2 regions of the Streptomyces sp. NPDC007971 genome follow, and region 1 is predicted to be linked to the other one. Evidence: riboswitches for the same ligand, from Rfam matches in the RefSeq annotation. Region 1 holds a riboswitch; the other holds the start of a gene.
What was found. A riboswitch is a leader RNA that binds a small molecule or an ion and turns the genes downstream of it on or off. The one in region 1 is predicted to bind cobalamin.
Positions count from the first base shown of each region.

Region 1 (7,030 bases):
GACCGCCGGAACCGGATCAGGAGCGACCCGCGACCTTCGACTCCCCGAAGCTCTCGCCCGACCTCGCGAAGCTCGCGCCCGAGTTCGCGAAGTTCTCACCCGAGTTCGCGAAGCTCGCGCCCGACTGCCCGGAGCCTTCGCCCGGCTCCCCGACGCTCTCGCCCTGCCCCGAGGTGATGATCATCTCCACCAGGTCGGCGAGGGTGGCCAGCTGACGGGCGTTCATCTGCGGGGCGCGTGCGGCCAGCCGGACCAGTCCGCACTCGCGCAGCCGCAGCAGCGGGTCCGCCTCCGCCTCCAGGCTCTGCAGCACCGGCTGCAACGCCTCGTGCAGCGCCTCCGGTTCGTCCGCCGCGAAGAAGCCGGCCGGCAGACCGAAGAACCTGCGCAGCCGGTCGACGTGTTCGAGGCCCGGCATACCGCTCTTGCGCCACTCGCTCAGCCACTGCCTGCTGGTTCCCGCGATCCGGGCCAGTTCGTCGAGCGAGTACCGCTTGCCGTCGGGGCGCCGCCGGGTCTCCCGGATGAAGTCCAGCCGCTGCCGCACCCGCTGGGCGAGGCAGGCCTCGGGCGCGCGGCCTCCGGAGAGCAGTTCGACGACGACGCCGACGGGAATGCCGGTGCGATGGGAGAGGTCGGTCACGTCCAGGACCTCCGGCAGCCGGCCGGGGCGGCCGGTCAGCTCCCCGAGCCGCTCCAGCGCAGCGGCCAGCGGGGCATGGGTGTCACTCACCGAGGTCCCCCCTGGGCGTGTCGTCCGTTCGGTGGCTGGCTGACGCGAGGCTACCCGGTCACCCGTGCGCCGACCAGATGCGCCAACACCTCCTGCGGAATTAGGCAGTAATCGTTGACAGTTGACGGTGCGGTGGGTGAGGATCGAGACACAGAGAGCAAGATCGACCCGCCTCGGGTGCTGCCTATGGGGGAGCAGCATCCGGGGCGTTCCTCTGTCCGCACTCTCCCCGCGATGGCGAGGCGACCATGCCGCATCCCGTCCTTCTGCTCGGGGCCGTCCGGCGGGCCGCGTACGGCGAGTTCGCGCTGGCGCGGATCGCCGCGGCCCACCCGGTGGTCCTGGCCGGCGCCGCCCCGCCCGGCTGGGCGCTGCCCTATCTGGCCGGCCACATCGTGGCCGACCCGGGCCACGGGCCGGCCACGGCCGAGGCGGTCGCGCGGCACGCGGCCCGGTACGGGATATGCGGCGTGCTGACCTGGACCCGCGGCCACCTGCCCGCCGCGGCCCGGATCGCCGCCCGGCTGGGGCTGCCCCGCATCCCCGAGGAGACGGCCCGGGCCTGCGCCGATCCGGCCGCGTTACGGTCCCTGCTGGCCCGCCGCGCCATCGCGCCGGCCGGCCGGGACGACACCGAGGGACCGCTCGTCTCCGCCGAGACCGTCGTCCTCGACGACGAGGTCCGCATCGCCGCCCTCACCCGTACGACTCCGGGCCCGCCCCCCGCCCGGCAGCCGCTGCGTCACGTCGTGCACGCCCACGACGGGCTGCTGCACAACCCGTTCCTGCGGCACACGGTGGAGCGGACCGTGCGGGCGCTCGGTCTCGCGCACACCGTCGTGCACATCGGTCTGCGGCTCACCGCCCGCGGGCCCCGCGTCACCGACGTCGTCCCGCACCTGCCCGGTGATCTGATCCCGCTGCTGGTAGAGCGGGCCACCGGCGTCGATCTCGCACGGGCCGCCGCGGCCCTGGCCACCGGCGGGCTGCCGGCCGTGGCCCCGACCCGGCAGCGGGCCGCCGCGATCCAGTTCGCCTACCCGGCCGCGACCGGCCGGCTGACCCGGCTCGACCTGGATCCGGCCGTCGCGCACGAGCCGTCCGCCGAGCGCATGGTCCTCACCCGGCAGGCCGGCGACGAGGTCACGGCGGCCTGGCACGCCGGCCCGGCCGACCGGCTCGCCCACTGGGTGGCCGAGGGCGAGGACCCCCCGGAGTGCGCCCGCGCACTGCACCGGATGGCGAACTACCTGGACGTCGCCGTCGGCTCCCTGCGCCCCCAGGCGGCCTGAGCCGCGGACGAGCACGATCGGGCCGACGCCAGGGCAACATGGTCCGGCCGCCGTCAGGACGAGCGCCGTCCGGCCAACGCCGGGGCTCACATGGTCCGGGCGACGACGCCAGGACGAGCACGATCCGGGCGACGCCAGGACGAACGCCGTCCTGCCGACGCCAGGACGAGTGCATTTCGGCCGACGCCAGCACAAGCGCGGTCCGGCCGGCGCCAGGACGAGCATGATCCGGCCGACGCCCGGAGGGGTACGGTCCGCCGCAGTCGTCGTGGCCGTGACCCTGGTCACCGCCGCGCTGTGCCCACGACCACCCCTCGGCCCGCGCGCGGCTGCCGGTAAAGTGGCGGGGTCGTCATCACACTCGTACGGGGGGAAGCCGGTGCAATTCCGGCGCTGACCCGCAGCCGTAAGCCGTCTCGCACGGTGAGCCGGACCGCCTCGCACGGAACGTTGACCGGCTCACGTGCACGACGACCCGTCGCGCACGGCACCGTCGAGGTTTACGGAGCCGAGCCGCCCGGGGGTCCCCGTGCGCTGCCGGTTCCCCGCAGGAGAGGCAGTCGCCGACCATGAACGTCCGCCGCAGCGCCGCGGCTCTCGCCGCCATAGGCGTGCTGGCCGCCGCCGCACCCGCCATGGCCGCCGGCCCGTCCCCCTCCCCGAAGACGCCGATCCCGTCGGGGCTGTTCGGGAAGACCGACCCGACCTACGACGGGGTGTGGCGCCAGTCGTTCGCCCTGCTCGCACAGCACACGCTCGGCCAGCGTCCGGCCTCCTCCGCCGTCGACTGGCTGGTCGGCCAGCAGTGCGACGAAGGGGGCTTCCCCGCCTTCCGCGCGGACCCGGCCAAGCCCTGCCTGGGCAAGGGCGGCGCCCAGCCGGACATCGACAGCACCGCCGTGGCCGTCCAGGCCCTGCACGCGCTCGGCGGGCACGACAGCGAGGTCCACAAGGCCGTGACCTGGCTGAAGAGGACGCAGAACAAGGACGGTGGCTGGGGCTACGCACCGGGTCAGCCGACCGACGCCAACCACACCGCCGACGTCATCGGCGCCCTCACCGCGGCCGGTGAGAACGCCGACGGGCTGCGCCCCGAGGGCAAGAGCCCGCTCGATGCGCTGGCCACGCTGTCCATCCCCTGCTCCGCGGACGGCGGCGGCGCGTTCGCCTACCAGGCGGCCAAGAAGGGCAAGCCGGCCGCCAACGCGGACGCGTCCGCGGCCGGGGTGCTGGGCGCGCTCGGCAAGGGCTTCGTCGTCGAGCCCGGCAAGACCCGCGACAAGGCCCCCGCCTGCGCGGCCTCCGGCAAGCCCACCCCGGCACAGATGGCGGACAACGCCGCCGCGTACCTCGCCGGCGCCGTCGCCGGGACCGGCCATCTCATGTCCTCCCTGGCGGGTGCCAAGGACCAGCCCGACTACGGCAACACCGCGGACGCGGTCGTCGCGCTCGCCGCGACCGGTTCGACGCAGCAGGCGAAGAAGCCGTACGCCTGGCTGGAGAAGAACGCGGTGAAGTGGGCGCAGCAGACCAGCCCGGCCGCCTACGCCGAGCTGATCTTCGCCGCCCACGCGATGGGCGAGAACCCGCGCGACTTCGGCGGAACCGATCTGGTGCGGGCGCTCGACGCCACGGGGCCGGCACCGCAGGCCGCGAAGGCCGGGCACACCGAGGCGAAGCAGTCGAAGCACGAGACGGGCACGAAGGTCTGGTGGATCGTCGGTGTCGGTCTCGTCGCCGGCATCGGCATCGGCTTCCTGCTCAGCGGCCGCCGGAAGCGGCAGCAGCCGTGACCGCCGTCCGCCGTGCCACGGCCCTGCTCGTCGCCGCGCTCGTCCTCGTGGCCGGTGCCTGCGCCCAGGCGCAGGCCGCCGGATACCGCTACTGGTCCTTCTGGGAGCGGGACGGCGGCCGTTGGACGTACGCCACCGAGGGGCCCTCGACCGCCCGCCCCGACGACGGTGCGGTCCAGGGCTTCCGTTTCGCGGTGAGCGCGGATTCCGCGGACGCGAGCCGGCCGCGCGGCACGGCGGACTTCGCCACGATCTGCGCGGACACGCCCGCGAAGACGGGCACGAAGCGGGTGGCCCTGGTCATCGACTCCGGCACGGCGGCGGATGCGCCGTCCGGCGAGACGCCGCCCGCCCGCCGCACTGCCTGTGCGCGGGTCGCCCCCGACGCCACGACGGCCGAGGCCCTGGCCGCGGTGGCGGGTCCCCTGCGCTACGACTCGAACGCCCTGCTGTGCGCGATCGTCGGGTATCCGAAGAAGGGGTGCGGGGAGCAGGTGGCCGCCGGTGGCTCGCAGAAGTCGGCGACGCCGGAGACGCCGGGGAAGCAGCAGAAGGGGTCGGACGGCGGCCCTTCACTGGGGTTGCCGATCGGCGTGGCCGTGGTCGTGCTTCTGGGCGGTGCGGCGGTGTGGCAGGCGCGGCGGCGCGGGAATGTCTAGCGGTGTTCCTGCGGGGTGGCGCCTGAGTACGGGGCAGCGCCTGAGTACGGGGTGGCGCCTGGCTGCGGGCCGTCGGGTGGCTGCGGGTTGGCGGGGGCTGGTCGCGCAGTTCCACGCGCCCCTGGGGATTCACGCCACCCCCAGCGACAAACTCGGCCCCGCTACGAACCAGCACGCTCGTCCGCCGGCCGCGAATTCGCGAGGGCCGGTCGCGCACTTCCACGCGCCCCTGGGGAATCACGCCACCCCCAGCGACAAACTCGGCCCCGCTACGAACCAGCACGCTCGTCCGCCGGCCGCGAATTCGCGAGGGCCGGTCGCGCAGCTCCCCGCGCCCCTGGGGAATCACGCCACCTCCGGCGGCAGGCTCGTCATGGCTGCGGGCCGTCGCGTCGGGGCGGGTGCGGGTCATCGTGTCCGCCTGGTTGCGGGCAGTCGTGCCGCTGGGGCGATCGGGGTCCCCCCGCTTGAGCGGAGCCGAGAGCGGGGAAGGGCGGGCGCAGCGGTACCCCGACAGCGCCGGGCGGCGGTCGCGCCCCCGGCCCGGCATCAGCGCCCCGCCCCGCTTCACCCCGGGGCCTGGTGGCTCTGGTCGCTCGGGCTCGGTACCGCCGCCACCCGCACCACCAACCCCCTCCTCCTCACCCTCCTCATAGCGGCCGCCGGCTACGTCGTGGCCACCCACCGCTCCGCCGCCCCCTGGTCCCGCTCCTACACCGCCTTCGCCAAGCTCGCCGTCGCCGTCCTCCTCATGCGCCTCGCCTTCACGGTCGTGCTCGGCTCCCCCGTCCCCGGCACCCACACCCTGCTCACCCTCCCCGAAGTCCCCCTCCCCCACTGGGCCCAGGGCATCCGTCTGGGCGGTGAGGTCACCGCGGAAGCCCTCCTCTTCTCCGGCTACAACGGCCTGAAGCTGGCCGCCCTCCTCATCTGTGTCGGCGCCGCGAACGCCCTCGCCGGCCCGGCCCGGCTCCTGAAGTCCCTGCCCGGCGCCCTGTACGAGACGGGCGTGGCCGTCGTCGTCGCGCTCACCTTCGCGCCCCATCTCATCGCCGACGTCCAGCGGCTGCGTGCGGCCCGCCGGCTGCGCGGCCGCCCGGACCGGGGTGTACGGGGCCTGCTGCAGGTGGGACTGCCGGTGCTGGAGGGCGCGTTGGAGCGTTCCGTCGCCCTCGCCGCCGCCATGGACGCCCGCGGCTACGGCCGTACCGCCGAGGTCCCCGCCTCGGTGCGCCGTACGACGGCCGCGCTCACCCTCGGCGGCCTGCTCGGCGTGTGCGCGGGAACGTACGGACTGCTCACCGCCGAGGGCGGCACCTACGGGCTGCCGGTGCTGGGCGCCGGAGTGGTCGCCGCGCTCGCGGGCCTGCGCCTGGGCGGCCGCCGCACCCCGCGCACCCGGTACCGCCCGGAGCCCTGGGGCGTGCGTGCCTGGCTGGTCGCGGGCTCGGGCGCCGCCGTCGCCGCGCTGCTCACGCTCGCCGCCGCACGGGATCCGGACGCGCTGAACCCGGGCGTCGTCCCCCTGACGGCCCCCACCCTTCCCCTGTGGCCGGCCGCAGCCGTCCTGCTGGCGCTGCTGCCCGCCTTCGTCGTGCCCAAGGCCCCCCATGACTCCAAGGAGCCGTCGTGATCCGCTTCGAGGAGGTCGCCGTCACCTACGAGGGCGCGTCCGAACCGACCGTGAGCGGTGTCGACTTCGAGGTGCCGGAGGGTGAACTCGTCCTGCTCGTCGGCCCGTCCGGGGTCGGCAAGTCGACCGTGCTGGGCGCGGTCAGCGGGCTGGTTCCGCACTTCACCGGCGGAACCCTGCGCGGCCGGGTCACGGTGGCCGGCCGGGACACCCGTACCCACCGGCCGCGCGAACTCGCCGACGTGGTGGGCACGGTGGGGCAGGACCCGCTCGCGCATTTCGTGACGGACACGGTGGAGGACGAACTCGCCTACGGCATGGAGTCGTTGGGGCTCGCCCCGGAGGTGATGCGGCGCCGGGTGGAGGAGACCCTGGATCTGCTGGGCCTCGCCGACCTGCGCGACCGCCCCATCGCCACGCTCTCCGGAGGGCAGCGGCAGCGGGTCGCGATCGGCTCGGTCCTCACCCCGCATCCCCGGGTGCTGGTGCTCGACGAGCCGACCTCGGCGCTCGACCCGGCCGCGGCGGAGGAGGTCCTGGCCGTCCTGCAGCGCCTGGTCCACGACCTCGGTACGACGGTGCTGCTGGCCGAGCACCGTCTGGAACGCGTGATCCAGTACGCCGACCGGGTCGTCCTGCTGCCCGCTCCCGGCGCCGCCCCGCTGTGCGGCGACCCGGCCGAGGTGATGGCCCTCTCGCCGGTGTACCCGCCGGTGGTGGACCTGGGGCGGCTGGCGGGCTGGTCCCCGCTGCCGCTGACCGTGCGGGACGCCCGCCGTCGCGCCGGTGAGCTGCGCGAACGGCTGACGGGTGCCCACGACCCGAACGAGCCGCAGTCCGGCATCGGAGCCCGGGCGACGCATCGGCCCGCGCCCGGCACCCGGGCCCCTGCCCAGCAGCCGACGCCCACGGGCGGGGTC
Region 1 is NZ_JBIBJK010000008.1:46,739-53,768, forward strand. Features, by position in the region: gene ACFZCP_RS18140 (XRE family transcriptional regulator) at 17-733, opposite strand; gene ACFZCP_RS18145 (hypothetical protein) at 982-2,025, shown strand; cobalamin riboswitch at 2,355-2,481, shown strand; gene ACFZCP_RS18150 (prenyltransferase/squalene oxidase repeat-containing protein) at 2,595-3,818, shown strand; gene ACFZCP_RS18155 (SCO2322 family protein) at 3,815-4,477, shown strand; gene ACFZCP_RS18160 (CbiQ family ECF transporter T component) at 4,929-6,110, shown strand; gene ACFZCP_RS18165 (ATP-binding cassette domain-containing protein) at 6,107-7,030, shown strand, end outside.

Region 2 (7,030 bases), on a different contig from region 1:
CAGCACGGCGAGGACGAGGTTCACGCGCGGCTCGCCGACCGGCCCGCCGCCCAGGATGTGCAGACCGTCCCGGATCTGCACGTCCTTGATCTCGCACAGATAGCCGTCGATGTGCATGACGAACTCGTCGAAGTCGTCGTCGCCCGGCTGCTCGTCCACGTGCAGGTCCTGGTGCAGCTCGGCCGCCTTGACCAGGGTCCAGATCTGCGCCCGCACGGCCGGTGCCTTCGCCGGGTCCAGGTCGGAGACGAGCGCGTACTCGTCCAGCAGCTGCTCCAGCTTGGCCAGGTCGCCGTAGGTGTCGGCACGCGCCATCGGCGGCACGAGGTGGTCGACGACCGTGGCGTGCCCGCGCCGCTTGGCCTGGGTGCCCTCGCCGGGGTCGTTGACGATGAACGGGTAGATCAGCGGGAGGGCGCCGAGGACGGCGTCCGGCGCACAGCCCCGGGAGAGGCCGAGCCCCTTGCCCGGCAGCCACTCCATCGTGCCGTGCTTGCCCATGTGCACGATCGCGTCGGCCCCGAAGCCCCCCTCGGACGCCGAGGCCTCCAGCCAGCGGTAGGCGGCCATGTAGTGGTGCGACGGCGGCATGTCGGGGTCGTGGTAGATCGCGATCGGGTTCTCGCCGAAGCCGCGCGGCGGCTGGATCATCACGACGACGTTCCCGAACTGCAGGGAGGCCAGCACGACGTCGTCGCCGTCCACGTACAGGCTGCCCGGCGGCTCGCCCCACGCCTCCACCATGGCGTCCCGCAGCTCGGGGTCGAGCCGGTCGAACCAGGCGCGGTAGTCGGCCAGCGGCACGCGCGCGGGCGCCGCGGCCAGCTGCTCCTCGGTGAGCCACTCGACGTCGTGCCCGCCGGCCCCGATGAGCCGGTGGATCAGCTCGTCGCCGTTGTCCGGGTAGTCCGTGAGGCCGTACCCGGCCTCCTTGAGGGCGTCCAGGACGCGCACCGCGGACGCGGGCGTGTCCAGGCCGACCGCGTTGCCGACCCGCGAGTGCTTGGTCGGGTAGGCGGTGAAGACGAGCGCCAGCTTCTTGTCGGCGTTCGGCTTGTGCCCGAGCCGCGCGTGCCGTACGGCGATGGCGGCCACGCGCCCGGCCCGCTCGGGGTCGGCGACGTACACCGGGACCTCGTCCGGGCCCTGCTCCTTGAAGGAGAACGGCACCGTGATCAGGCGCCCGTCGAACTCCGGGATGGCGACCTGCATCGCCGCGTCCATGGGGGAGAGCGCGGCGTCCGACTCGTCCCAGGCGGCCCGCGAGGAGGTGAGGCAGAGCCCCTGCAGCACCGGGACGTCCAGGTCGGCGAGCGCCCCGATGTCCCAGGCCTCCTCGTCACCGCCGGCCGAGGCCTCGGAGGCGTGCGTGCCGCCGGCGGCGAGGACGGTGGCGACCAGGGCGTCGGTCCGGCCGAGGATCTCGTACAGCCCGGCGTCCGCGCCGCGCAGCGAACCGCAGTACACGGGCAGGGCGTTGGCGCCCTGCGCCTCGATCGCCTCGCACAGCGTGTCGACGAAGGCGGTGTTGCCGCTCAGCTCGTGGGCCCGGTAGAAGAGCACGCCGACGGTGGGGCGGCCCTCGGCGAACCCGCGCTCGCCGTGTACCCCGTACTCCGGCATCTTCCGCGGCTCCTCGAACCCCTCACCGGTCAGCAGCACGGTGTCGGACAGGAACCGGGTCAGCTCGGCCAGGTTCGCCGGGCCGCCCTCGACGAGGTACTTGAGCGCCTCCGCCACGACACCCGCCGGAACGGACGACTCGGCCATCAGCTCGGCGTCCGGCACGGCCTCGCCGCCCAGCAGCACGGTAGGGATCCCGGAGGCCCTGAGCGCGGCGAGCCCGTCCTCCCAGGCGCGCTTGCCGCCCAGCAGCCGTACGACGGCGAGGTCCGCGCCCTCGATCAGGCCGGGCAGCTCCGCCGCCACGTCCACCCGGGTCGGGTTGCCGATCCGGTACGCGGCGCCGGAGGCCCGGGCCGCCAGCAGATCGGTGTCGGCGGTCGACAACAACAACACTGTGCTCATGCGGGTGCTCCCGGTGGAATGAAGGGCAGTCCTTGCGGCGCGCCCGACTCGATGAGCCGCCAGAGCGCGTCCGTGTCCGCGTGCTGTTCGATGAGGTCGCCGAGCCGGTCGAGCTGCTCCTCGCGCAGCGCGGCGAACGAGGTGTCCGGGGCCGGCACGAAGCGGCGGCCCGCGGCGGCCGCCACCTCGCGCAGGAAGGCCCGCCTGAAGCCGTCCGACTCCAGCGAGCCGTGCCAGTGGGTGCCCCAGGTCCGGCCGACCCGGCAGCCGTCCAGAAAGGCTTCACCGCCGGTGACCTCGGCCACCCCGTGATGGATCTCGTACCCCTCGACCGGCTCGCCGAGGGCCTCGCCGACGGGCCGTTCCAGGGTCTTCTCGCGGGCGAACCGCACCCGCACGGGCAGGACACCGAGCCCGGGGACCGCGCCGGCCCGCGACTCGACCTCGTCCTCGATGTGCTCGCCGAGGATCTGGAAGCCGCCGCAGATGCCGAGGACCGGGCGGCCCTCGCGGGCCCGCCGGACGAGCGCGTCCGCAAGCCCGCGCTCGCGCAGCCACTCCAGCGCCCGTACGGTCCCGCGCGTGCCCGGGACCACCACGAGGTCGGCGTCCGCCAGCTCCTCCGGCCGGTCCACGAACCGGACCACGACGCCCGGTTCGGCGGCCAGCGCGTCCACGTCCGTGAAGTTCGACATGAGCGGGATCGCGCAGACGGCGACCCGCAGGACGTCCTCGCCGACCGGGGGAGTCACGGCGGACTCGCGGACCGTGCCCCGCAGGGACACCCTCAGCCCGTCCTCCTCGTCGATCCCGAGCCCGTGCCGGAAGGGCAGGACGCCGTACGTGCGCCGCCCGGTGAGCCCGTGCAGCATGTCCAGGCCCGGCTCCAGCAGGGAGACGTCCCCGCGGAACTTGTTCACCAGGAACCCGGCGACCAGTTCCTGGTCCTCGGGCGAGAGCAGGGCGAGCGTGCCGAAGAACGAGGCGAAGACACCGCCGCGGTCGATGTCGCCGACGACGAGCACGGGCAGCCGCGCGCCCCGCGCGATCCCCATGTTCACGATGTCGGTCCGCCGCAGATTGATCTCCGCGGGCGAACCCGCCCCCTCACAGATCACCGCGTCATACGTGCCCCGCAACTCGGCCAGACAGTCCAGGACCGTGCCCAGCAACTGCTGCTGGCGCCCTCCGTGGTAGCCGCGTGCGCTCATCTCGCCCACCGGCCTGCCCAGCAGCACCACCTGGCTGCTGCGTTCACCACCGGGCTTGAGCAGCACGGGGTTCATCAGCGCGGTCGGCTCGACGCGGCAGGCCTGGGCCTGCATGGCCTGCGCCCGCCCGATCTCAGCGCCCTGGCGCGTCACGAACGAGTTGAGGGACATGTTCTGCGCCTTGAAGGGCGCGACCTTGACGCCCTGGCGCACCAGCCACCGGCAGATCCCTGCCGTCACGACGCTCTTTCCGGCGTCGGAGGTGGTGCCGGCCACGAGGAGACCGCCGTTCACTTCCCACGTCCCTTCACGAGTCGGCGCGCGGCGACGGTGACGCCGAGCGCGAGCAGGCCGACGCGGCGGGAGAGCCGTACGGCCCGGTCGACGTCGGTGACTTGGACGGCCCGCCCGGTGTCCCCGTTGAGGACGGGCCGGTGCTCGACGCGCCCGCCGTAGGAGAGCGTCCCGCCCAGGCGCACGCCGAGCGCGCCCGCGAACGAGGCTTCGACGGGCCCGGCGTTGGGGCTCGGGTGCCTGTGGGCGTCGGCCCGCCAGGCGTGCAGGGCGCCACGGGGATCGGGTCCGGCCACCGCGGCGAGTACGGCGGTCAGCCGCGCCCCGGGCCAGCCGGCGAGGTCGTCGAGGCGGGCCGAGGCCCAGCCGTAGCGCCGGAAGCGGGGCGACCTGTGACCCACCATCGCATCCAGGGTGTTGACGGCCCGGAACCCGAGCAGCCCCGGCACCCCGCCCACCGCGCCCCACACCAGCGCACCCACGACGGCGTCGGAGGTGTTCTCGGCGACGGACTCCACGACGGCCCGGGCGATCCCGTCGGCGTCGAGGGCCTGCGGATCCCGGCCGCACAGATGCGGCAGTCGCGCCCGCGCCGCCTCGACGTCCCCGGCCTCCAGGGCCCGGCCGATGGTCCGGGCCTCCCGGGCCAGCGAAGTACCCCCGACGACCGCCCAGGTGGCGGCGGCGGCCAGTGCGGCGGAGGCGACGGGACGGCGGCGGACGGCCCGTTCGGCTGCGGCGCCCACGGCGACGGCGCCGCCGGCGCAGACGGCGGTGTGCAGCGCGCCCCAGCCGCGGTGGTCGTGCCACAGCACCCGCTCCACGGCTGCGGCCGCACGTCCGAACGCGGCGACCGGATGCCCGCGGCGCGGATCGCCGAGGATCAGATCGCCGAGAAGGCCGGCGGCGGCGCCGTACGCGTATGAGCGATCGGCACCCATCGGCTCAGCCGACCGTGGGCTCGGAGGAGGTTCTGGTACTGGTCCTGGATGGGCGGCCGAGCATGGCGATATGTGTCCTCACTCAGGGTGTCCGCGCCCTGGTTCGACGAGACCGGCGGTGAGAGTTCCTGGCTCCCGGGATGTTCTTCCCCGGTGACAGTGGCGGGACCGCGCCGGATTCGCACCGGCTTCCTCTTCTGCCGCCGTACATGGCCTGGGCAGTCCACCACGCACCCGGAAGAGCCGTCAACTTGCCTTTGACCAGCAATGGTGGACTGTGCTGAGGCCCACATCGCCGACACGCGGGGAGGCGGCGGACGACCGGGGGGAGGTGAATTCCCCATCCCCGGGCGGCATTCGGGGCGCCTCCTTGTGCTCACGGTCCGTGAGGATCTGCAATAGCGCGTACGTGTCATACGGGATGAACGGACGCAGGAGGAGACACGCGGTGGCGCACGTGGGCGAGATGCTGCTGGACGACGGTCAGGTCGTCCTGCTGGAGGTGGCGGGCAAGGGGCGGCCTGCCGGAGTGCAGCGGGTCCCGGAAGGCGAGCCGGCGGAGACCCTTCAGCAGGCGCTCGCCCGGGTACGGCCGGCGCTGGGCGCGCTGGTGCACGAGGCCCGCGGGCTGACGAGACCGCCGGAGAAGGTCACGGTCGAGTTCGGCATCACCGTGAGTGCCGAGGCGGGGGTGGTCGTGGCGCAGGGGTCCACGGAGGCCCACTTCACGGTGACCATGCACTGGTCGGGCCAGGACGGTTCCGACATCCCCGGGCAACGCGGCAGCGAGGGCCGCCCCTGACGAACGGGCAACCGCCCTGCCCGGCACCCGCGAGGGGCCCCGGCAGGGCGGTGTCGGACCTTGCGCGGGCCAGGACTTGGCCGCGGGCCGGGACCCGGCCGGGTCCCCTACCGGGTGCCGCGGGTCGGGCTTCGGCGGCGCGGGCCAGGACTTGGCCGTGCCCCGGACTCGGTCACGCCTCGGCCCTGGTCGCGATCAGGCCTTGGCCACGATCAGATAGAACCCGTACGCCACCGCGGCCGCACAGGCCGCGAAGCACACGTAGGCACCCGTCACGGCCAGCGCCGCGGATCCGCCCTGCGCGGCGGCCTTCTCGCGCCGCGACAGGCCGTTGACACCGAGGGTGAACAGGGCCACCAGGCCCACCGCGAACACGAGGCTGACACCGAAGACGGAGCCGAGAGCCGCCCAGTCGATCTTCATGGGAATGCTTCCTTCAGTTACCGGGTGCTCGGGTTCAGACGGTGGCGGCCGGCGGCGTTGCCGGGGCCGGGTCGGTGGTGGCCGGAGCCGGGATCGTGGCCGTCAGGTCCTCGGTGACGACGCCCGCGGGGGGCGGGGTCACCGCGGCGATGGCGGTGGTCACCACGCCGGCAGGCTCGACGTCGCCGCCGACGACGTTGGTGTGGTCGACGACCTCGCGGCGGGAGAGCTTCCAGATCGCGGCGCTGGAGCCGACGAGGAACACGGCGACGACCGCGGTGCCCCAGTCACCCAGGTCCGTGACGGACTCGGCGCCGGCGCCGACCAGCGCGGCGGCCGGGAGGGTGAGCACCCAGGCGATGGCCATGCGGGTCGCGGTGGACCAGCGGACCACGCCGCCCTTGCGGCCCAGGCCCGCACCCATCACCGAGCCGGAGACGACATGGGTGGTGGAGAGGGAGAAGCCGAGGTGGGAGGAGGCCAGGATGGCCGTGGCCGCACTGGTCTGGGAGGCGAAGCCCTGGCGCGGCTCCAGGTCGGTCAGCCCCGTGCCCATGGTGCGGATGATGCGCCAGCCGCCGATGTAGGTGCCGAGTGCGATGGCGAGGCCGGCCGAGAGGATCACCCAGGTGGGAGGGTTCGAGCCGGGGGCGATCGCACCGCCCGCGATCAGCGCCAGCGTGATGATGCCCATCGTCTTCTGCGCGTCGTTGGTGCCGTGGGCCAGGGAGACCAGACCGGCGGAGGCGATCTGCCCGGCGCGGTAGCCCTTGCGGGTGGCCTCGCCCTCGGCGCCGCGCCCGATGCCGTAGGAGAACCGGGTGGCGAGCAGCGCCGCGACACCGGCCACGACCGGGGCGGCGACCGCCGGCAGCAGAACCTTGGTGACCAGGACGTCGCCGTGGACGGCGCCGAAGCCCGCGGAGGCGACGGTGGCGCCGATCAGGCCGCCCATCAGGGCGTGCGAGGAACTGGAGGGCAGGCCCACGAGCCAGGTCACCAGGTTCCAGAGGATCGCGCCGACCAGGGCGGCGAAGATGACCTCGGGACGGATGCCGTTCTCATCGACGAGACCCTTGGAGATCGTGTTGGCGACCTCCACGGAGAGGAAAGCGCCCACAAGGTTGAGGGCGGCGGACATGGCCACCGCGACCTTGGGCTTGAGTGCACCGGTCGAGATGGTCGTGGCCATCGCGTTGGCGGTGTCGTGGAAACCGTTCGTGAAATCGAACGCAAGTGCGGTCACCACCACAATCGCGAGGATCAGCGAGAAGCTTTCCATTTACCCAGGCAATCATTCGAAGTCATTGGGTGTTGGACCGTAGGCAACC
Region 2 is NZ_JBIBJK010000005.1:404,600-411,629, forward strand. Features, by position in the region: gene cobN (cobaltochelatase subunit CobN) at 1-2,028, opposite strand, end outside; gene ACFZCP_RS13170 (cobyric acid synthase) at 2,025-3,533, opposite strand; gene ACFZCP_RS13175 (cobalamin biosynthesis protein) at 3,530-4,474, opposite strand; cobalamin riboswitch at 4,576-4,718, opposite strand; gene ACFZCP_RS13180 (CU044_2847 family protein) at 4,923-5,276, shown strand; gene ACFZCP_RS13185 (hypothetical protein) at 5,472-5,699, opposite strand; gene ACFZCP_RS13190 (inorganic phosphate transporter) at 5,734-6,981, opposite strand.
Region 2: another riboswitch for cobalamin. It lies ahead of ACFZCP_RS13175 (cobalamin biosynthesis protein); the one in region 1 lies ahead of ACFZCP_RS18150 (prenyltransferase/squalene oxidase repeat-containing protein).